3 regions of the Pseudoalteromonas sp. bablab_jr011 genome follow, and region 2 is predicted to be linked to each of the others. Evidence: predicted binding sites of a transcription regulator. Region 2 holds the regulator's gene; each other region holds the start of a gene.

What was found. The regulator sigma-54, encoded in region 2, starts transcription at its own class of promoters, with help from an activator protein. The targets are predictions, from matches to a motif close to GTTGGCACGNNNNTNGNNT.
Region 1: JIG41_RS00610 (PAS domain-containing sensor histidine kinase) is a predicted target of sigma-54. The motif match lies at 4,092-4,110, and genes of this name have one in related genera.
Region 3: flgJ (flagellar assembly peptidoglycan hydrolase FlgJ) is a predicted target of sigma-54. The motif match lies at 1,306-1,324, and genes of this name have one in related genera.

Annotation. Positions count from the first base shown of each region.
Region 1 covers NZ_JACDWU010000020.1:26,668-33,922, forward strand. The annotation lists gene fliF (flagellar basal-body MS-ring/collar protein FliF) at 1-1,023, opposite strand, end outside; gene fliE (flagellar hook-basal body complex protein FliE) at 1,044-1,376, opposite strand; gene JIG41_RS00605 (sigma-54 dependent transcriptional regulator) at 1,541-2,947, opposite strand; gene JIG41_RS00610 (PAS domain-containing sensor histidine kinase) at 2,944-4,056, opposite strand; gene JIG41_RS00615 (DNA-3-methyladenine glycosylase I) at 4,184-4,771, shown strand; gene JIG41_RS00620 (sigma-54 dependent transcriptional regulator) at 4,879-6,318, opposite strand; gene fliS (flagellar export chaperone FliS) at 6,622-7,023, shown strand; gene JIG41_RS00630 (hypothetical protein) at 7,023-7,255, shown strand, end outside.
Region 2 covers NZ_JACDWU010000326.1:10,587-17,841, forward strand. The annotation lists gene JIG41_RS21705 (calcium/sodium antiporter) at 177-1,145, shown strand; gene JIG41_RS21710 (KpsF/GutQ family sugar-phosphate isomerase) at 1,149-2,120, shown strand; gene kdsC (3-deoxy-manno-octulosonate-8-phosphatase KdsC) at 2,123-2,674, shown strand; gene lptC (LPS export ABC transporter periplasmic protein LptC) at 2,671-3,225, shown strand; gene lptA (lipopolysaccharide transport periplasmic protein LptA) at 3,215-3,736, shown strand; gene lptB (LPS export ABC transporter ATP-binding protein) at 3,733-4,458, shown strand; gene JIG41_RS21735 (RNA polymerase factor sigma-54) at 4,573-6,069, shown strand; gene hpf (ribosome hibernation promoting factor) at 6,096-6,383, shown strand; gene ptsN (PTS IIA-like nitrogen regulatory protein PtsN) at 6,387-6,839, shown strand; gene rapZ (RNase adapter RapZ) at 6,840-7,255, shown strand, end outside.
Region 3 covers NZ_JACDWU010000282.1:3,838-11,092, forward strand. The annotation lists gene flgK (flagellar hook-associated protein FlgK) at 1-298, opposite strand, end outside; gene flgJ (flagellar assembly peptidoglycan hydrolase FlgJ) at 312-1,268, opposite strand; gene JIG41_RS16125 (flagellar basal body P-ring protein FlgI) at 1,394-2,488, opposite strand; gene flgH (flagellar basal body L-ring protein FlgH) at 2,501-3,184, opposite strand; gene flgG (flagellar basal-body rod protein FlgG) at 3,200-3,988, opposite strand; gene JIG41_RS16140 (flagellar basal body rod protein FlgF) at 4,010-4,774, opposite strand; gene flgE (flagellar hook protein FlgE) at 4,924-6,267, opposite strand; gene JIG41_RS16150 (flagellar hook assembly protein FlgD) at 6,318-7,001, opposite strand; gene flgC (flagellar basal body rod protein FlgC) at 7,015-7,255, opposite strand, start outside.

The DNA.
Region 1 (7,255 bases), on a different contig from region 2:
TTCAGGAATATTTGAATTAACAGGCGGTTGATTAGTCAAGGCACCTGGGATCCCCACAGCAAGACCACCAATGTTATTTTCTTCAAATGTTGTTTCACTGCGCACTGCAGGTAAGTCTGGGTTGTAGCGCTTTTGTGTTTCTTCTACCGCACTAAAGTCCATATTTAAATCAACTTGCGCAGTGTAATTACCTAAGCCTACGACAGGAATTAAGATGCTGTCGATTTTATTTAAGTATTCTTCTTCACGCTTGCGCTCAATTTCATATTCTTTGCGAGAACGCGCTGCCAGTGAATTTTGTGAACCCGAATTAAGTAAGCGACCGTTTTGATCTGTCACCGTAACACGCTCAGGTGAAAGACCTTGTACTGCAGAGGCAACAATATCAACAACTGAGTCGATTTCTTCACCATCTAACATACGGCCACGTTTAAGAGTCAGTACAACGGTAGCTGATGGTAATTTTTCACGACGAGCAAATACGTTTTCTTTTGGAATTGCTAAAAGCACTTTGGCGCGAGTGACATTTTTTAGCTCTTCGATTGTGCGAGCAAGTTGCTGCTCACGACCATGTTTTAAACGTTCACGTTCTAAGCGTTGGCTAACACCAAAGCCCATATCTTGCATGATGATGTCGGTGCCTGAGCTTGGCGCTTGCTCAAGACCTTCACGGGCCATCAATAATTTAATATTTTGGTATTCGCCTTCTTCAACTGAGATGACATTACCATCAAGTTCATAATCAATCTTCTGTGCGTCTAAAAAGTCCAGCGTTTGGATAAGCTCTTCCGTTGGCATTTTACCCAGCGGTCGCATATCTGGTTGACGAGCCCAGATAATAATAAAAATTGCGATTGCCAAACAAATAGCCAGTGCAATGACCAACGTCACCTGACGTAATACATCAACGCCATTGAGGGCACTGAGGTAGCCTGACTTTTGCTCTTGTTGATCATCCGTGTCTGAAGTATCGACACCGCCGCCTGCGAGGGCTAGATCAGTTGATTGATTAGATTGCGCCACAATAATTCTCCACTACCTAGTTAAACAGGCATGTTCATGATTTCTTTATATGCTTCAACAAGTTTGTTGCGAACTTGCACCGTTGCTTCAAAAGCAACCGAAGACTTTTGCGAAGCAATCATTACTTCAGCAAGGGATACACTGCGGTCTCCCATCTCAAGTGCTGTTACTTTTTGTTTTGCTTCTTGCTGCAGGCCATTAACGGTATCTAGCGCGCTTGTAAGTAAGTCACCAAATTGCGCCGATGATGTTGGCTGAGCCTGAGTTGGTAAATTATTAACGGATTGACTACGGCTAGCTTCAAGTGCCATAGATTGCATTTCTTGAAATAATGCGCTGTTTTGAACTTTCATAATACTCTCTGACAATGCAGTTTACTTATACACAGATAAAGCACAAAACGTGCCACAAAATAAAACACTATAAATCAATGTGTTAGATGGTTATTTTGTTTGTCAGAGTTTTGACAGCAAACAAGCCCACACGGAGTGAGCTTGTCAGTTAAGGGGGGATGCTTTTAAGCGGGTAATGCAATACCTAAGTCGCGCATTTGAGCTAGTTTATATCTAAGTGTTCGTGGACTAATCCCTAATGTTTCAGCAACCTCTTTGCGCTTTCCTTGGCACCTAGCTAGGGTTTCTAAAATAATGCGATGCTCTTTGTCTTTAAGTTCATCTTTATAATTTCCCTGCTCGTTCACAGATGGAATTTCGTCATGCGTGGGGTTAACCACTTGCTCTTTATAAACCGGGGCATTTTGCACCGGTGCACTTTTTACAGTCAGTGCTTTAACCACTAAGAGCTCTTCAATAAATATATCGTCTTCATGAATGCTATTACCATCACATAGTATCAGTGCACGCTGAATCACATTATCAAGTTCTCGGACATTTCCCGGCCAAGCATGCGATAGCAGTTTTTGCTTAGCTTGCTCAGTTAATAATGCGATAGGCTCTTTACTTCTGATGCAATGACGCTCAATTAAATGCTCTGCAAGGACAATAATATCACCTGGGCGCTCACACAGCGGACGCCACATTAACGGAAAAACATTTAAGCGATAATACAAATCTTCTCTGAATAAATTTTCGCTAACAGCTTCTTTTAAATCACGGTTACTGGTTGCGAGTACTCTAACATCGAGCTCAATGGTTTTACGACCACCCAAACGCTCAACTTCACGCTCTTGCAAAACACGCAGTAACTTAGCTTGCAGACCCAAATCCATTTCGGTGATTTCGTCAAGCAAGATAGTGCCACCTTGTGCTTGTTCAAATTTGCCCGGACACGCTTGAATCGCCCCAGTAAACGCGCCTTTTTCATAACCAAACAAGGTCGCTTCTAACATGTTCTCAGGAATAGCGGCACAGTTAATCGCTACAAAAGGAGCATCTGCGCGACTTGATTTATCGTGAATAAAGCGCGCCAGCACTTCTTTACCCGAACCACTGGGTCCGAGCACCATAACACTGGCATCTGAACGCGCCACTTTACTGGCCAGCTCAAGTAATTTAATACTGGATGGATCCGCGACAATCGGCCCATCGGTTTCTTTTTCTTTCTCGGGTAAATAACGACTCACCATATTCAGTAAAACTTCGGGTGCAAATGGTTTAGCCATATAATCAATGGCCCCTAAACGCATTGCCTCAACCGCATCATCAATGGTGGCGTATGCTGTCATCATTAATACTGGTAGTTCAGGGTAATTAAGTTTAATGCTACGCAATAAATCAAGGCCGCTCATCGCGCCCATTTGTACATCGCTTACCACCAATGAATACGTTCCTTGCTTTAGCAATACCATTGCTTGCTCGGCACTGTCGGCAGCGATGCAATCAATACCTGACATTTCCAATGTATCAATTAAGGCTTCGCGTAAGCCTGCGTCGTCTTCAACGACTAAAATAGAGTTCGTATTCATCTTGCCTCCACTGACGTAGTTTCTGCACTAATGGGCAGGATTAAACTAAAACATGCCCCCCCATGGGCATTATTAGCCACTTCGACCCGTCCTTGATGCGCATTAGCGACTGAGCTTACGACTGCAAGCCCAAGCCCTGTACCTTGGATTTTCGTTGTGTAAAAGGGTTCAAATAATTTTTCGGCTTGGCTAATATCGACTCCAGGGCCATTATCGCTGACGCTGATACGAACACAGTGTTCACTCCTCTCATCACGCTGAGCGCTGAGTGACACTTTTGCGTGCTGGCCAATAATTTGAATACTGTTATGAATAAGATTTTGTACAGCACTGGCTAACGCTGTTTTATTGCCCACAATTTCAATATCGGGCTCTGGCAAACTAACGGTTAATTCACTGTGGTTTTGCGCCACCATAGCATCAGCCCCCGCTTTTACTTCATTGAGTAATTGCTGCATTGATACACGCTCAACTACTTGCTGTTCGCCACTTTTAGCAAACAACAACATATCATTCACTTGGGTTTCTAAATCTTTTAATCGTGACATTAACTTGTTATGAAAATTACCACGCGAGCTTTCAGGTAAGCGTTTAGAGCCTAAATTAGCCGCATATAACATAGCAGCCGAAAGCGGTGTTCTTACTTGATGCGCAAGCGATGCGACCATTTTACCCAGCGCACTCAGGCGCTGCATGTGTGCAACACGCTTTTGCAGTCGGCGTGTTTCGGTCAAATCGGTCATTAAAATTAATTGCCCCGGTTCTGGCGTCAGAGCCGTTATATCAAGCTTAATCAAGCGACCATCTTTGAGTGAGACTTCGTGACCATCATCTTGTTTAGGACGAAAAGAGCGCTGAATAACGCTGAACCACTTTTCACCCTCCAGAGGCTCACCAAGCATATCGATAGCGATTTGATTCGCTTTTGCAATCATGCCGCGGCCATCCAATACCACAACCCCCGCAGGCATGGTATCAACCAAATGGCTCAACCAACTTGCTTGCTGACGAAGTTCACTCAACTCACCCACATACTCTTCTTGCTGTAAACATGGGTTATATTGATTAGCTGTGATAAATTGTGGTTTTAGTACATGTGCTAAGGCCATAATCGATACTCAAAAAATCGTGTCTAGCTGTGTAAATGCACAATCCGTACCATAATTATTATTGTTTTATTTCAGTAGTTTAGCGTTAATTTTACAACGACAAAAAAATGACAATTGCGAGGGAACGATGCATCACCATCACCACAACCGCTGCCCATGGCTCGATACCAGCAAAGACGATTATGTAGCCTATCATGACGAAGAATGGGGGGTGCCAATTTATGATGACCACCGCCTTTTTGAGTTCATTACTTTAGAATCTGCACAAGCAGGACTCAGCTGGTACACAATTTTAAAAAAGCGTGATGGCTACCGTCGCGCCTTTAAAAATTTTGTTGTTGACGACGTTGCACAAATGGATGACAGCGACATTGAACGCCTGATGCAAGATGACAGCATTATTCGCAATCGCTTAAAAATTGCCGCCACGATTAATAATGCCAAGCGATTTATTGAGATACAAAAAGAGTTTGGTAGCTTTTCAAATTACCAATGGCAGTTCGTCGGGGGCAAACCTTTGGTGAATAATGTCGATAAACTTGAAGATTATCCAGCCATTACTGAAGCCTCGACAGCCTTTGCAAAAGATTTAAAAAAACGTGGTTTTAAATTTTTAGGCCCAACAACTGTTTATGCTCATATGCAGGCCTGTGGCATGGTTAACGATCACAGTAATGATTGTTTTAGAAAAGCCCAGATAATCGAGCAATATTAAGCGCTTGATTTAAATAAAGGAAGGTAATGCGATATCAAGTAGGTCGTACTTTAGCCTGTTAATTCAGGTATTCCCGTAAACATCGACCTACATAATACAAACAAGCGCTAGTCTCGCGATAAGTTATATTTTTTCATTTTTTCGACAAGTGTCGTGCGGCGCACGCCTAAAATTTCGGCAGCACGCGCTACAACATAGTCATAACGCTCAAGCGCTTGACTAATTAGGCTAATTTCAAGTTCTGCTAAGTATTCTTTAAGCTCAATGCCATCATCTGGTAATAAACCCGAGTCAACATGTGTAGCGGGCGTTTGCGGCTCTTCATCTTCATAATCGCTAAAGCCAGTGCTGAATATATCGTTAAATGCATCTCGTTCCATCAACTCTTCAGGGTACTCAGGCTGATAGGCTTCAACTTCTATGTAACGATACTTTGCAGGTAAATCTGGCACATCAACCACTTTATCAGGGAACATGATCACCATACGCTCAACCAAGTTTGCCAGTTCACGAATATTCCCAGGCCACGCATGCTCTTTTAAGCTTTGAATTGCTCGCTCTGTAAACTTCGCCGTCGTGCCACTTTGCTCGTTAACACGACGCATTAACTCTTTAAGCAGGAGCGGAATATCATCAGCGCGTTCGCTTAACGACGGGTTCTCAATAGGAAATACATTTAAACGATAGAATAAATCTTCACGAAAATCGCCTTTTTCTATCATCTCTTCTAAATTGCGATGGGTCGCTGCAATAATACGCACATCGGCTTGAATTGGTTTCGTACCACCGACCCGCTCATAGCTTCGCTCTTGTAAAACACGCAGCAACTTTACTTGCATCTGTAGCGGCATATCACCAATTTCATCAAGAAAGAGCGTACCACCTTGGGCTAATTCAAAACGCCCTTTTCGCGCCGAAATTGCACCTGTAAATGCGCCTTTCTCATGGCCAAATAATTCACTTTCTAATAACTCACCCGGAATGGCACCACAGTTAACGGGTACGAATGGGCCAGAGCTGCGCTTAGATAGCAAATGAACATTTCGCGCAACCACTTCTTTACCCGTTCCAGATTCACCGAGTATCAGCACATTGGCATCGGTTTTAGCAACTTGCTCAATTAAAAAACGCACATCTTTAACGGCATCTGTTTCACCAACCAAACCATCAAACAATTTATTCGATTTTGACTGTTTATGATCGCCCGGCAACATGCGTTGATATTGCTGACAATCATGTAAAAGCTGCGTAGTCACATCATGATTAAATGGCTCACAAATTAAGCCTACAACATTGGCAATGCTTAAAAGTGGCTTTAACGTTTCACCAATCAAAAGAAAAGGGATCGCAGGCAACTGCTTAATGACAGACTCATGATCTAATTGCTGAAGTGCACCAAGAATAACCATGCACTCTTGTTGTTGATGTTTTTCACAAAATGATTGAAGTGTTGACTCATCAACGAGTTGTACAGCTTCTCCGATAAAAGTGAGGGCTGCATTTAAACCAATCGCACGATTATTATTATTGTCTAAAATTAAGATCATTATTGGCGAACCACAGTGACTACGGGTTAGTTAGTTTCTAAATTGTAAGCGAGTTTAAGAGGGATGCAAGCGCTAAGCGGCAACTTTTTGACATCAACGCCAAAAAATAGTCACTTAGCAGCTATAACCAATACTAAAGGGTTAAAATTATTTACAGTCTGTTTTTTGCTTCAGTACCGCTACACACATTTGTATAATTCATCTAGACTAAGATAAAGAAAAAGTTAGTTCTGCCGATAATATACATGGCATTAATATTGCTAAAAGTTTTATTAATTGATGTTTTAATTATAGGATTTTCTCATGGCACACATCTCGGTAAAAAAATACAGTCAAGTCAGCGTTAGTAACATTAACGAAATGACACCTTACGAACAGATCAATTTAATTTTCAGTAATATCATTGGCCGGTTAGCAGCAACCAAAGGGTTTATTGAACGAAAAGAGTTTGAGAAAAAGGGTGAAAACATCTCAAGCTGTATTTTATTGTTTGGCGCATTGCAAGATGCATTGAATTTTGATCACGGTGGTGATATTTCAGGTAACCTTTTATCGCTTTACGATTTTTGCCAACGTCGCCTGATAGAAGCAAATATCAAAAATGATATTGATGCTGTTGATGATGTTATTCGTATCGTAAAAGAAATTAAAGAAGGCTGGGACTCTATTCCTGCTGATGAGCGCATACCTAAAGCTGAACAATAATGTCTGATTATAGCGCACTGAATGCATTACTCACAGCATTGTCAGAGCACATCGATAAAACAGAGATTGAGCTTGCCAGTCATACATTAATAGCCATAGACCAAGAGTTAAAAGGTTGGTGTGAGAGTGCAAACCCGCCTCTAGAGCATGAACTCTTAGCTATACAATCCAAAATTTTAGCCGCTACAGCTAGACTTAAAAACGCCAGAGACAAAACTCAGGTTGAACTTAT
Region 2 (7,255 bases):
TAATATTTACTATCAAATGAATCTAAGACTAATAACGTATGGCTTAACCCCCGCTTAAATTAAGATTGTAACAACACCGCCCTTAATCATTGCCAGCTCATTCTTTTACTTATACTTTCAGGTTCGGTTTTGTTACTATTTGCAGTCATCTGTTTAAGTAATATTGGCGTATCACAATGGTGACTTCTTTTGTCATTTTAATTATTGGTTTTGCAGCACTCGTTTGGAGTGCCGATCGTTTTGTTTATGGGGCAGCCGCGCTGGCAAAAAATATGGGGATCCCCACCCTAATTATCGGTTTAACGGTTGTGGCTATGGGGTCATCAGCACCTGAAATGATGGTGTCGGCATCTGCAGCACTTGCAAACAAAACAGATACCGCTGTCGGAAACGCTATTGGCTCTAATATTACCAACATTCTGCTTGTACTGGGAGTCACGGCCCTATTACGTCCTCTGTCTGTTTCTTCAATGACGCTAAAACGCGAAATGCCACTTGTGTTAATCGTATCGATTGGCGCGTGGTATGTATTTTCAGACAACTATTTTTCATTCGCCGAAGGGATTGCTTTAATACTTGCTTTTGCCGTATTTATTGCCGGATTAGTGATCATTTCATTGCGAGCAAAAAATCAAGATGACCCTTTTGTTAGTGAAGCCTGTGAAGATGTGCCCGATAATGTCAGCACGCGTTCGGCAGTATTATGGCTTGTGGTCGGCATGATTTTGCTACCAATTAGCTCACACTTTCTAGTGGGTTCGGCGGTTGATATTGCCAAATATTTTGGTCTTTCTGATCTGGTTATTGGTTTAACAATTATTGCTATTGGTACCAGTTTACCTGAGCTTGCTGCCTGTATTGCAGGTGTCTTAAAAAATGAAGACGATTTAGCACTGGGCAACATTATTGGCTCAAATATTTTTAATTTGCTGGCTGTACTGCCACTGGCAGGTATTATTAATCCATCGGTTATCGACCCATCAGCCGCTAACCGCGATGCACTTATTATGATAGCGGCCACCATTGTGTTAATTGCCATGTCATTGAACTTAAAAGGTGCACGTCGTATCAATAGAATTGAAGGTGGCTTTTTGTTAGTCGCATTTATTGCATATCAAGGCTATATTTTCAGCCAAATAGGATAATCAATGACGCAACATAGCTTTATCGCGCAAGGCAAGCGCGTACTCGAAATTGAAGCGCAAGCATTAAAAGAAATTGATCAATACATTGACCAGCATTTCAATAATGCCTGTCAATTAATGTTCCAATGTACTGGGCGAATTATCGTTATTGGCATGGGCAAGTCAGGCCACGTAGGTAATAAAATTGCTGCCACACTCGCCAGCACAGGAACACCTGCATTTTTTGTTCACCCAGGTGAAGCAAGCCACGGTGACCTTGGTATGATTACCCGTGATGACGTGGTTATGTGCATTTCAAATTCAGGGGAAACGAGCGAAGTTGTCAGTATTATTCCTGTCATTAAGCGCATTGGCGCAAAAATGATTTCGCTAACAGGTAACCCAGACTCAACAATGGCCACGCTTTCTGACGTACATGTGTGTATTAAAGTAAGCAAAGAAGCGTGCCCACTGGGCCTTGCGCCAACAGCCAGCACAACGGCAACGCTAGTCATGGGCGATGCAATGGCTGTAGCACTGCTTGAGGCAAGAGGTTTTACAGCAGACGATTTTGCACTTTCTCACCCAGGCGGAAGCTTAGGAAAACGTTTATTGCTTTGTCTTAGTGATGTTATGCACGCCGGTGAGGCCACTCCCATTGTTAATGAATCGCAAAGTATCAAAGATGCATTAATTGAAATGTCGGCTAAAGGCCTCGGTATGACTGCAATTGTTGGTGATGACAACACACTATCGGGACTTTTTACTGATGGTGATTTACGTCGTATTTTAGAGCAACGGGTTGATATTCACAGCACCGCAATTAGCCAAGTAATGACTCGCTCATGCACAACTGCACACGCTGATATGCTGGCCGCAGAAGCGCTTAATATTATGGAAAGTAAACGTATTAATGGTTTGATTGTAATCGACAAAAGCAACACCCCCATTGGCGCGCTTAACATGCAAGACCTTTTAAAAGCAGGAGTACTTTAAGCATGACATTTGCTGAGCTTTACCAACCAGTAAGCACAGACGTGAGTCAACGTGCTCAAAAAATAAAACTGCTTATTTGTGATATTGATGGTGTTTTTTCAGATGGCCGTATTTATTTAGGCAATCAAGGCGAAGAGCTTAAAGCTTTCAATACAAAAGATGGATTCGGCATTAAAGCCCTTATCAATAGTGGTTTTCAGGTGGCCGTTATCACGGGACGCCATTCACAAATAGTTCAGCAGCGAATGACTAGCCTTACGGTACAACATATTTATCAGGGCCAAGAGAATAAGCTCATTGCTTATCAAGAGTTAAAAGATAAACTTAGCTTAACAGATGAGCAAATTGCCTATATTGGTGACGATGGTCCAGACTTACCGGTTATGGAAAAAGTCGGATTTGCCGTTGCTGTTAATGATGCTCATCCATTAATCAAAAAACTGGCTCATTACACCACCCTGTTACCTGGTGGCTTTGGAGCTGTGCGTGAACTAACTGATTTATTAATGCTAGAAAATGGCAAACCGCTAACTAGCGATGGAACGAGCGCATGAATATAGCCCGTATTTTACTAAGTGTTGTTTTTGTTTGTAGCATGGTTTGGTTATGGTATCCGTACTTTAATCAACCGACAAACACAGTGCTCAGTGAAGACGAGATTATCGCTACACCTGATTATACCGCAATCGCATTAAAGCAAACAGCCTATGATGATCAAGGTAAAATCAGTCATAAAGTGGCCGCTGCTAAAATGGAGCTGTATCAACAGCTCGGGTTCACCTTTTTTGAGCAACCCATTTTCACCATTTACGGTGATCAGCAAGTTTGGCAAGTAAAAGCCAAAGAAGCCACGTTATATGAAAACGATCAGCTTGTATTCGAAGGGGATGTAGTTGCTAAAAACCTTACCCATAATGGCATGATCGAAGATATTAAAGCTGAGAACATTAACATCGACATTGACAAAATGACCATGTTTTCTAAGCAACCTGTCACGCTGACAGGACCGAATTTAAAAATTACCGGTAAAGGTTTAAAAGCCGATTTAAAAGCCGAAATTGTTGAGTTAACTAACCATACACGAACCATATACTATGACCAATAAACTTAAGAAATTACTCCTGATCCCAAGCTTATTGATTGCGTTTTCTGGCGCAGCTGCTGAGCAGGCTGGCACACCAATCAGCATTAGCTCTGATCGCCAAGAAGGTCAGCTAAAAAATGGCATTGGTATCTTCGAAGATAATGTCGAGATCATACATGGTAACCGTCGTATTACAGCGGATCGACTCGAAGCACATGCAGGTGAAGTTGAAGGCACGGTTGAATTAATTATTGCCACAGGAAAGCCCGCTTACTTTGAAGAAAAACAAGCTGACGGCACTATTATGAGCGCCAGTGCTGAAGAAGTTCGTTACGATGTTGCTAAACGCTTATTAACACTCGTTGGCAATGCACAAGTGACTCAAGCAGGCCAAAAAGTCAGTGCCAAGAGCATTACATACGATATGGAACAGCAACTGATAAGTGCCGAGAAAGATGAAAACTCGACCGATCGTGTACACACTATTTTAGTGCCTGTTGATAACAAAAAGAACGATGAAGGCCAGCCATGAGCACACTAAAAGCAGAGCTATTAGCTAAAAGCTATAAGGGTCGCCAAGTTGTAAAAAATGTAGGCCTTGAGGTAGAAGCTGGCAGCATTGTCGGTTTACTTGGGCCAAATGGCGCAGGTAAAACAACCACCTTTTACATGATTGTGGGATTAGTGCCCAGTGACAAAGGTAAAATAAGCATTGATGATAACGACATCACCTTATTGCCAATGCACAGCCGCGCTCGCTTAGGTATTGGCTATTTGCCACAAGAATCATCGATTTTTAGAAAACTGACTGTTTATCAAAACTTAATGGCCATTTTAGAGACCCGTAAAGATCTCAATAAACAAGGCCGCGAAGAAACACTTAACAGCTTACTTGATGAATTTAGCATTCAACACATTCGTGACAGCCAAGGTATGGCATTGTCAGGGGGTGAACGCCGTCGTGTTGAAATAGCACGCGCACTGGCCGCTGACCCTAAATTTATTTTGCTCGATGAGCCTTTTGCTGGTGTTGATCCTATTTCAGTGTTAGATATAAAGAAAATTATTGAGCACTTAAAAAATCGTGGTATTGGTGTATTAATTACTGACCACAATGTGAGAGAAACCCTTGATGTTTGTGAAAAAGCCTACATTGTTTCTCATGGGGAGCTAATTGCATCAGGTACACCTGAACATGTGTTAGCCGACCAAACTGTACGCGATGTGTATCTAGGCGAGCAATTCAGGCTTTAAATACGCCACCGACTAGAGCATCTGCTAGACTTATAACAATGACAATAAATCAAATAAATAGTTAACGGCATCGTGCTATTGTTTGATAAGACTAAAAAGGATTGTTAGGGATACATGAGGCAATCATTACAGCTGCGCATGGGCCAGCAACTTACAATGACTCCACAACTGCAACAGGCTATCCGTTTGTTGCAGCTCAGTACATTGGATCTCCAGCAAGAAATTCAAGAAGCGTTAGACTCTAACCCTTTGCTTGAAGTTGAAGAAGCAGATTATGCAGAAGAGAGTATTGGCAAGAACGAGCAAAAAGCCGAATCTGACGATACCCAACTAAGCGCGTCGGCTGACGAAGCTGCGAGCGAGTACGAGCAAGAAAGCAGTGATGCCCTCAACAAAGACACCGTAAGTGACGACTTAGCAATGGATGTTACGTGGGATGAGTACATGAGTGCTGCCCCATCAAGTTCCTCAGGTCCAATGCCTGAAGATGAATCAATTTACCAAGGCGCATCAACCGAAACTCTCCACGAATACCTAATGTGGCAGTTACAACTAACTCCATTCAGCCCAACAGACGAAGCGATTGCCGTTGCGATTGTTGAGGCAATTGATGATTCGGGTATTTTAACCGTAAGCTGCGAAGACATTGTTGAAAGCTTCAATCAAAATAACGATGAAGAAGAAATCGAACTTGATGAAGTCGAAGCTGTCTTAAAAAGAATCCAATTATTCGATCCTGTCGGTATTGGCGCCCGTAGTTTACAAGAATGTTTGTGTATTCAATTACGCCAATTCGATGCTGACACCCCCTATTTAGCTGAAACTAAAATGGTGTTATCAGAACATATTGAATTATTAGCGAGTCGTGACTATCGCACTTTGATGAAAAAGACTAAGCTTAAAGAAAGTGAGCTGAAAGAAGTCATGACATTGATCCACAGCTTAAATCCAAAGCCTGCGGATACAATTGTTAGAGAAGAGTCTGAATACGTGATACCCGATGTATCCGTAAAAAAAATAAAAGGCCGTTGGGTAGTTGAACTAAACCCAGACTGCATGCCGAAAATCAGAGTGAATAGCCACTATGCGGCGATGTCACGTTCTGTAAAATCAAGCAGTGATAGCCAATTTATTCGCTCTCATTTACAAGAAGCAAAATGGTTTATTAAAAGCTTAGAAAGCCGTAATGACACGTTATTAAAAGTGACTAACTGTATTGTTCAACAACAACAGGCTTTCTTTGAACATGGTCCTGAGGCCATGAAACCCATGGTATTAAATGATGTCGCAGAAATGGTCGAAATGCATGAATCAACAATTTCGCGAGTAACAACACAAAAATACATGCATACCCCGCGGGGAATTTTTGAGTTGAAATATTTCTTCTCCAGCCATGTAAGCACTGAAAATGGGGGTGAGTGTTCATCTACGGCAATTCGCGCTTTAATCAAAAAGCTAATCGCCGCAGAAAACACAGCTAAACCATTGAGTGATAGCAAAATTGCAGATATATTGGCTGAGCAAGGAATTAAAGTAGCTAGACGGACAATAGCAAAATATCGAGAGTCTCTAGCAATACCTCCGTCGAATCAGCGTAAGAGTCTGATTTAGACGTTTTACATAGAAGGAAAATGCTTATGCAACTAAATTTAACTGGTCGTCATGTAGAAATCACAGATTCATTAAGAGACTATGTAAACACCAAGTTTGCGAAACTAGAAAGGCATTTTGACCACATTAATAATGTTCATGTCATTCTAGATGTAGAAAAACTAAGCCAAAAAGCAGAAGCAACTTTACATGTAAACGGAGGCGAGTTATTTGCCTCTACTGAACACCAAGATATGTATGCAGCCATCGACTCGTTAATCGATAAACTTGATCGTCAAGTAATTAAACACAAAGAGAAATTAGCTCGACACTAAATTATGAAACTTAGTTCACTTACTAACCAGGACTGCAGCAAAGCTGCGGTCCTTTTTAATAGCAAAAAAAGAATTCTCGAATTTATCAGCGAACTGGCTCATGAGCAGCTCCCTCATTTATCTCAGCAAGATATACTCAATGCCCTATTGAACAGAGAAAAATTGGGCAGCACGGGTATTGGCCGAGGTATTGCGATTCCACATGGTCGTATGAGCGGTGCAGATCAGCCACACGCATTTGTAATTGTGAGTGAGTCACCTATAAATTTTGATGCAATTGATAATCGTCCAGTGGATATTTTTGTCGCACTCATCGTACCAGATGGTGACTGTCAGCTTCATCTAAAGACCTTATCAACAATTGCTGATAGACTTAAAGACAAAGAATTTTGTAAACAGCTACGCAGTGCTAAAACAGATAGTGATCTGTTTAAAGTCATTGCATCAGAGGCATAAATGGAATTAATTATTATCAGCGGTCGCTCTGGTTCAGGTAAATCAGTCGCTTTACGAGTACTTGAAGACTTAGGCTATTACTGCGTTGATAATATTCCTGTAAACCTGCTTCCTTCGTTAGTACGCAGTGTGTCAGATAATTACGACAAAATTGCTGTAAGTATCGATGTGCGTAACCTGCCGAAAGAACAGCAAGAATTTAACGATATTCTTGAGTATTTACCGGGCTTTGCAAAACCTACGTTGTTTTATTTAGATAGTGATGATCAAACACTGATCAAACGATTCTCTGAAACACGCCGCTTACACCCATTATCGATTGACTCGCTGCCGCTTGATTTAGCGATTAAACAAGAAAAAGGATTACTGGATGTTTTGATCACCCGTGCCGATTTTATGATTGATACGACCGATCT
Region 3 (7,255 bases), on a different contig from region 2:
TTGATAAGCTATTCGACTCTTCAGAAAACAAGCTATCGACTCGGCTTGCTTCTGTTACAAACTGATCAAAAAATGCTTTATTTGACGTATCACGATTTAGCTGTTTTTGAGCAAACTCATTGAGTAAACGATACGTTTCACCCCGACCAACTTGGTTGTCGATCATGGTGCTGAACTCAGTGCGCTCACGAACATAACCCGCTGTATTTACATTGGCTATGTTTTTACTGGTCGTTTGTAAAAGCTCAGAATTCGCTCTGATACCTGCATTTGCTATGTCATATAAGCTGAATGACATGAGGACTTACTCCTTAACGTACCAATGAAGCAGCGACGCTTTGAAGCTCAACACGCTTCAATACCTGCTTAATTTTGTTGGCATAATTTGGATCAGTTGCATAACCTGCTTTTTGTAACGAATCTAAAAAGGCTGCGGGTTCTGCGGTGTTTTTTAGTGCGTCTTGATAACGTGGGTTTTCATTTAAGAAATCCACAAAATCATTCACACTGTCTTTAATTGACTGATAAGAACGGAAGCTTGCATGCTTTTTAACAGGCACACCTTGCTCAAACTCAAGCGTAACTTTACTTGCTTTGTCACCTTGCCAGCTCTTATCAGATTTAATGTTAAAAAGGTTATTACTACTGGTGCCATCCGCTTTACTAATAATATGCTTACCCCACCCTGTCTCAAGCGCAGCTTGAGCAACCATCACAGCAGGGTTTAAACCAATTTTTTCAGCCGCATTTTTTGCGTGCTCCCAAACAGAGCTAATGAATGACTCAGCATCTTCAAAGCGGTTTTCTGATTGCTCATCAGTGGCAACTTCCGCCATTGGGTGTGTTTCTGGCTTAGCTTCTTGATTACCGCGAACACGCTTATCGCTATCAAACTCTGCGGTTGTTCTTAACACGGAACCAGGAGTAAATTTCTTACCGTCGGGCGATAGCTGCTGCACAATAAGATCAGCCAAACCCAGTGAGCCGTTAGAAGACAACTCAACAGAAAGCTGTTGATCATGCATTTCTTCAAAGAATTTTACGCCACTCGAGTTAAACGGACTGTCTTTGTCTTCAAATGCTTCATTAGCCTTACGCATGCTTTTAAGCAGCATCTGCGTAAAGATAGATTCAAATTGTGCCGCCGCTTTTTTCAGCGCCTCTTTTGACGCATTGCTAGAGGCATCACTTTTTAGAGCACTTTGACGCAATGAGTCTAAGTTGCCTAAATCAAAAAAGTTTTGCTTGTCGAGATGATTCGTATCCATCAGCTTTTTGACACAATAATTAATAATGCATAATCAAATGCAATAATTACGCCAAAAGAGGATTTATCAGATTGAGGGAAGGTAAAAATGAAAAAACGCGCTGAGCTCAGCGCGTTTTTAATTGATTATATAATAACAAGTTGCCCGTTTATGGCTCCCGCCTCTTTCAACGCTTCAAGGATAGCCATTAAGTCACCAGGGGCGGCACCAACTTCGTTTATCGCTCTCACTAAATCATCAAGGCTAATACCTGGATTAAACACAAAAGCGCGAGAGTCATCTTCATTAACATCGATAATACTTTGGTTTGTCACCACCGTCTCGCCTTCGCTCAGTGCATTCGGCTGCGATACGTTTTGCTGCTCAGCAATGGTCACGGTTAATCCACCGTGGGTAATTGCAGCTGGCTGTAATTTTACGTTTTTACCAATAACAATGGTGCCCGTACGTGAATTGACAATAATTTTTGCCGCAGTATCAGCCGGTGTGAACTCTAAGTTTTCAAGCGTTGATAAATACGATACGCGCTGCGATGCATCGCGCGGTGCAATGACACGTACAGACGCTGCATCAATTGCTTGAGCACTGTTTGGCCCAACTAAATCATTAATAGTTTGCTCTAGGCGCTTTGCCGTTGTGAAATCTGGACGATTCAAATTAAAGGTGATGTAGTCACCTTGCATAAACGGGCTTTTAACAGCGCGCTCAACCGTTGCCCCATTCGGAATTCGGCCAACGGTGGGAGTGTTTATAATCACTCGGCTGCCATCAGCACCTTCTGCGCCTAAGCCCCCCACGACCAAACTGCCCTGTGCAATGGCATACGTATTACCATCAACCCCTTTCAAAAAGGTTTGTAATAACGTACCACCGCGTAAGCTTCCTGCACTACCAATTGAAGACACGGTAATATCAATGGTTTGACCTGGTTTTCTAAACGCGGGTAACTCGGCATGTACAGCAACGGCTGCAACATTTTTAATCTTTGGTTTTAAGTTCGCAGGAAGCGTGATACCGAAGCTATTTAACATCGCTTTAAAGCTCTGCTCTGTAAAACGACTTTGCTCGCCCGTGCCAGGTAAACCCACCACTAAACCATAACCGACTAATTGATTTGAGCGTACACCCTCAACCATAGACACATCTTTAACTCGCTCAGCCTGAACAGAAAGCTGTACACTAATTAAGCAAAGAGCAATAATGTATTTAAACCCATTCATGATTTGTATCCTCTAAAATGGGAAAATAGAACTGCTAAAGAAACGAGTTAACCAACCCGCACTTTGCGCTTCTTGAAGTTGACCTTTACCTGAGTATTGAATGCGCGCATTCGCAACTCGGTTTGAAGTCACCGTATTATCTGCTGTCACATCTTGGGGACGCACTAAACCTTCAAGACGAATAAACTCTTCACCGGTATTTAAAGTAAGCCACTTTTCGCCACGGATCACTAAGTTACCGTTCGGCAAAACTCGCATAACATTAACTGAAATATCACCAAATAAGCTGTTCGATTGATTCGATTTAGAATCACCTTTAAATGATGAATCTGAACCAATACCAAATTGGATACTATCACCACCTATATTCACAGGATTGCCGCCTAAACCAATGACTGGGTCAAGGCTTGCGTCGGTTTCTTTATCGGTTTCGGTTTTCGCCGCTTTGGTTGCTTGAGTCGATTCTTGCAGTTTAACCGTGATGATATCGCCTGCTCGCAACGCTTTTTTATCTGAATACAGGTCATTTGATAAATAACTATCAAATAATGAACCGGTGGGTACCATTTGCTCTGCTGCAGGCTCAGGATACATTGGCGCATAGTAAGGGTCATCCTGAACCACATGGTTATTTTGTGTTGCCATACAACCACCGAGCAATAACGCTGTTGATGTGACTAAGATAATGTTACGCATGCTGCCTCCTACCCATTATAACTGTTGGTTAATGTAACTAAGCATTTCATCAACAGCCGAAATCACTTTTGAATTCATTTCATAAATTCGCTGTGTTTCAATGAGGTTAACGAGCTCTTCTGTTACATTCACATTTGAAGTTTCAAGTGAACCTTGTACAACAGTTCCTAAACCATCAATACCGGGATTACCTTGCACAGGAGCCCCACTTACAGCCGTTTCGGTGTAAAGGTTTTGACCCATAGGCTCAAGGCCAGATGGATTGATGAAATCACTGATAGTTAGCTGACCAATAACAACATTGTCAGCTTGGCCTGAGATACGCACCGACACTTCACCATCTTGTGATACCGTAATTGATTGTGCATCGTCTGGCACATTCATCTCTGGTTGCACAGGAAAACCGGCTCCCGCGGTAACAATGCGGCCATCTTCATCGGTGGTAAATTGACCATTACGCGAATAAGCGATATTGCCATCTGGGAGTAACACCTCAAAAAAGCCCGGTCCTGAAATCATCCAATCCAATGAATTTTCAGTGGTAAGCATGTTACCTTGTGAAAAGTTCTTTTGGTTAGCAACCACTTTCGCACCCGCGCCTAACATCAAACCTGATGGCATTTCAGTGTCTTGTGAGGAACGGCCACCTGGCTGATTAATATTTTGATACAATAAATCTTCAAATACGGCGCGGCTTTTTTTGTAACCGACCGTGCTGGCATTCGCGAGATTATTTGAGATCACCGAAATATCGGTTTGTTGGGCGTCAAGCCCGGTTTTACTGATCCACAATGCAGGATTCATAACTCTACCCTCTCAGTCATCTTAAACAATGCGTAACAGCTGATCTTGACGTTCATCAATTTCTTCCGCTGTTTTCATCAATTTAACTTGTAATTCAAATTGGCGTTGATTGCTGATCATATCGACCATTTCATGTACGGGGTTAACGTTGGACATTTCAAGGGTGCCCGAAAGCACTTTTACATTATTTGAAATGTCGCAAAACCCACATAAATCATTTACCAACATGTCTGGCTTTGGCCTAAATAAGCCATCATTGCCTTTTTCTAGTTGATTGTTATCGGCTTCGATTACCTTTAAACGATCAACCACTTCTAAAAAGTTTGCAGGTGCCCCTTGTGGACGCACCTGAATTGACCCATCAGAACTAAATTCAATCTTCTCGATTGGTAAAGGCAAAATAATGGGGCCACCTTCGCCAATAACTTGACGACCATGACTGGTCATCAATGCGCCATCGGGAGTAATATTCAGCGTGCCTGTTTTGGTATAGGCTTCATTGCCCGATGCATCTTGTACGCTTAACCAACCCCGATCACTCATGGCAATATCAAGTTCTCGGCCTGTTTCAACAAAACCACCCGACTCCATGTTAGAACCTGGGCGCTCTTGCATTGCGAATACACGCGATGGCAAGCCTTCGCCAAATGCTTGCATTGAGCGTGCTTGTGCAAAATCAGCTTTAAAGCCAGTGGTGTTTGCATTTGCTAAGTTGTTTGCCTTTAATTCAAGGCCACGCAAGCTTTGCTTTGCACCAGACATGGCAATGTAGACCATTTTGTCCATAACATTGACTCACTAAAAATACGATAACTATGAAATGCAATAAAAGTGCCAAAGTAAAATTGACGCGGAAATAAGCAAAGGAAAATAAAAAAAGGCTGCCAATAGAGGGGGCAGCCTTTCGTGTCGGATTAAGCTTAGAGCCGCTAAAATTAACGGATCTGTAAGATATTTTGTTGTAATGTTGAGTTAACTTCTAAGGCACGTGAGTTCGCCTGGAAATTACGCTGTGCGCTGATAAGGTCAACCAGTTCATTCGTTAAATTAACGTTTGATTGCTCAAGTGCTGATGAGTTAATTGAACCCAATGTGCCTGAGTTTGGCTCACCCGCAATAGGCTCACCCGAGGTTAGGCTTTTCTTCCAAGAAGTGTCACCCGCTTGTTGTAAGCCTTGAGAGTTTGAAAAGCGCACCATAGCCACTTGGCCTAAGAATGAAGTATCGCCATTGCTGTATGAAGCAACTACTTTTCCATCTGCACCAATATCAATGCCCGCTAAACGACCGACTGTCGCACCATCTTGCTCAAGTGCTTTTACTTCAAAGTTACTGGCGTATTGCGTAGGCACTTTATTAGCGGTGCCTGCTTCGTCACGCCAATTAACCGTGATTTCATTCGGGAACTGTGCGCCATTACCAAGTAGTGTCGATAAACCTGACGAAGCACCTGAAGGCAAAATAATGTCATCAAATGTGGTTTCTGGAGCGGTTACGTTCGGTAAACCCGCCGCCGTGAACTCAAGTGTATCAATTGGCGTGTGTGCACCTGTGCCCGTTGCAGCACCTGAATCATCAAACGCTTGACCATCCATTGTGGCGTACACTTCCCACGTATTTGGCGTTGCTGTAGGGTCTTGCTTTACAAAAAATAACTGCACAACATGCGGCTCACCTAATGAGTCATAAACAGTTGTTGAAGTAGACGAGTTATAGCTCGTGCTATCAGTTGGATCAAAGGTTGTCGTTGTTGGCGTATCGACACGTGCGTCTAAATTCATTGAGCTGTAGATATTACTCGTATGACGAGGCGAACCTGAAGCATCTGGAATTTGAATCGGTGAAGTAGTACTTAAACTTACCGATGTCGTATTACCCGTTGATGGGTCAACAGGGAAACCTTGCAGGTAGTTACCATTGGCATCAACAACAAAGTTATCTGCATTTAATTTAAATGCACCCGCACGCGTATATGTAAAGTCTTGTGATGCGATGTCATCACTCATCGCAAAATAACCTTCCCCTGTGATTGCTAAATCAAGTGAGTTATTTGTGAATGATAACGACCCTTGGTGAAACTGTTGTGCAACCGTTGCTGTTTTAACACCGTCGCCGTTTTTTGTTTTACCAGAACTAAATACTGACGATGCGTACACATCAGCAAACTCAGCTCGCGACTCTTTAAAGCCCGTTGTGTTTACGTTGGCAATATTATTTGCCGTTACGTCTAAATCTTTTTGTGCGGCTGCTAAACCTGTTAATGCAATATTGAAGCTCATAACTCACCTCTAACCTATCTCTTAGCCTAAGCTAACCCAAACCTTTTTAATTATGCGATTTCAGCTATATCAGTTAGCCTAACCGCACCCTCTTTTGTATTTACGATAATGCCGCTGCTGCCATTAATATTGACACTTTCAATGTTCTTAAAGGTTGCCAGAGGCATGCTGCTGTAGTCTCCATTTACGAAGCCTTCAGCGCTAATATTGTATTCGCCTTCAGGAAGAACATTGCCCTCACCATCTTTACCATCCCACTCGAAACGGTGAGCACCGGCAGACTTCGATCCTAAATCAATCGTGCGAACTAATTGTCCCGTCGAATCAGTGATTCTTAACGTAAGAGATTCAACAGCTGTTTCTGCCACAACGGAACCTTTAGCTAAATTTTCGCCATCAAAGTCAATAGTCTCTGACTCAAGCAACGCTTGCTTACCCACTAACGTTGACGCTTGTAATGCCGAATTTGATGTCATGGATGCAGTGAGTGACTCAAATTTTGTGTTTAAATTTGAAATACCTTCTGCCATGGTAAAGTTCGTCATTTGCGCAATCATTTGATCGTTATCAGCAGGATTGCTCGGATCTTGAAACGACAACTGCTGCGTTAACAACGAAAAGAAATCTTCTTGAGACAGTGTATTACTGTCTTCTTTTGCTGTTGGCGTGTTTGTCTCATTCCAACGCAAGCTATCCATATAGGATGATGATGCAGAGCTGATGTCGTTACTCATAACTTATCCTCGATTACCGTTGTCCTAACAACAGTGTTTTACTTAACATTTGCTTAGCTGCATCAGCAACTTGCACATTTGTTTGGTAAGAGCGAGAGGCAGAAATCATATTAGCCATTTCTTCTACAACGTTGACATTTGGTTTATAGATATACCCATTTTCATCCGCGCTGGGGTGATTCGGGTTGTATTCTATTTGTAGCGGCTTATCGCTCTCTACAATGCCTAATACTTTAACGCCAACAGAAGAGCCC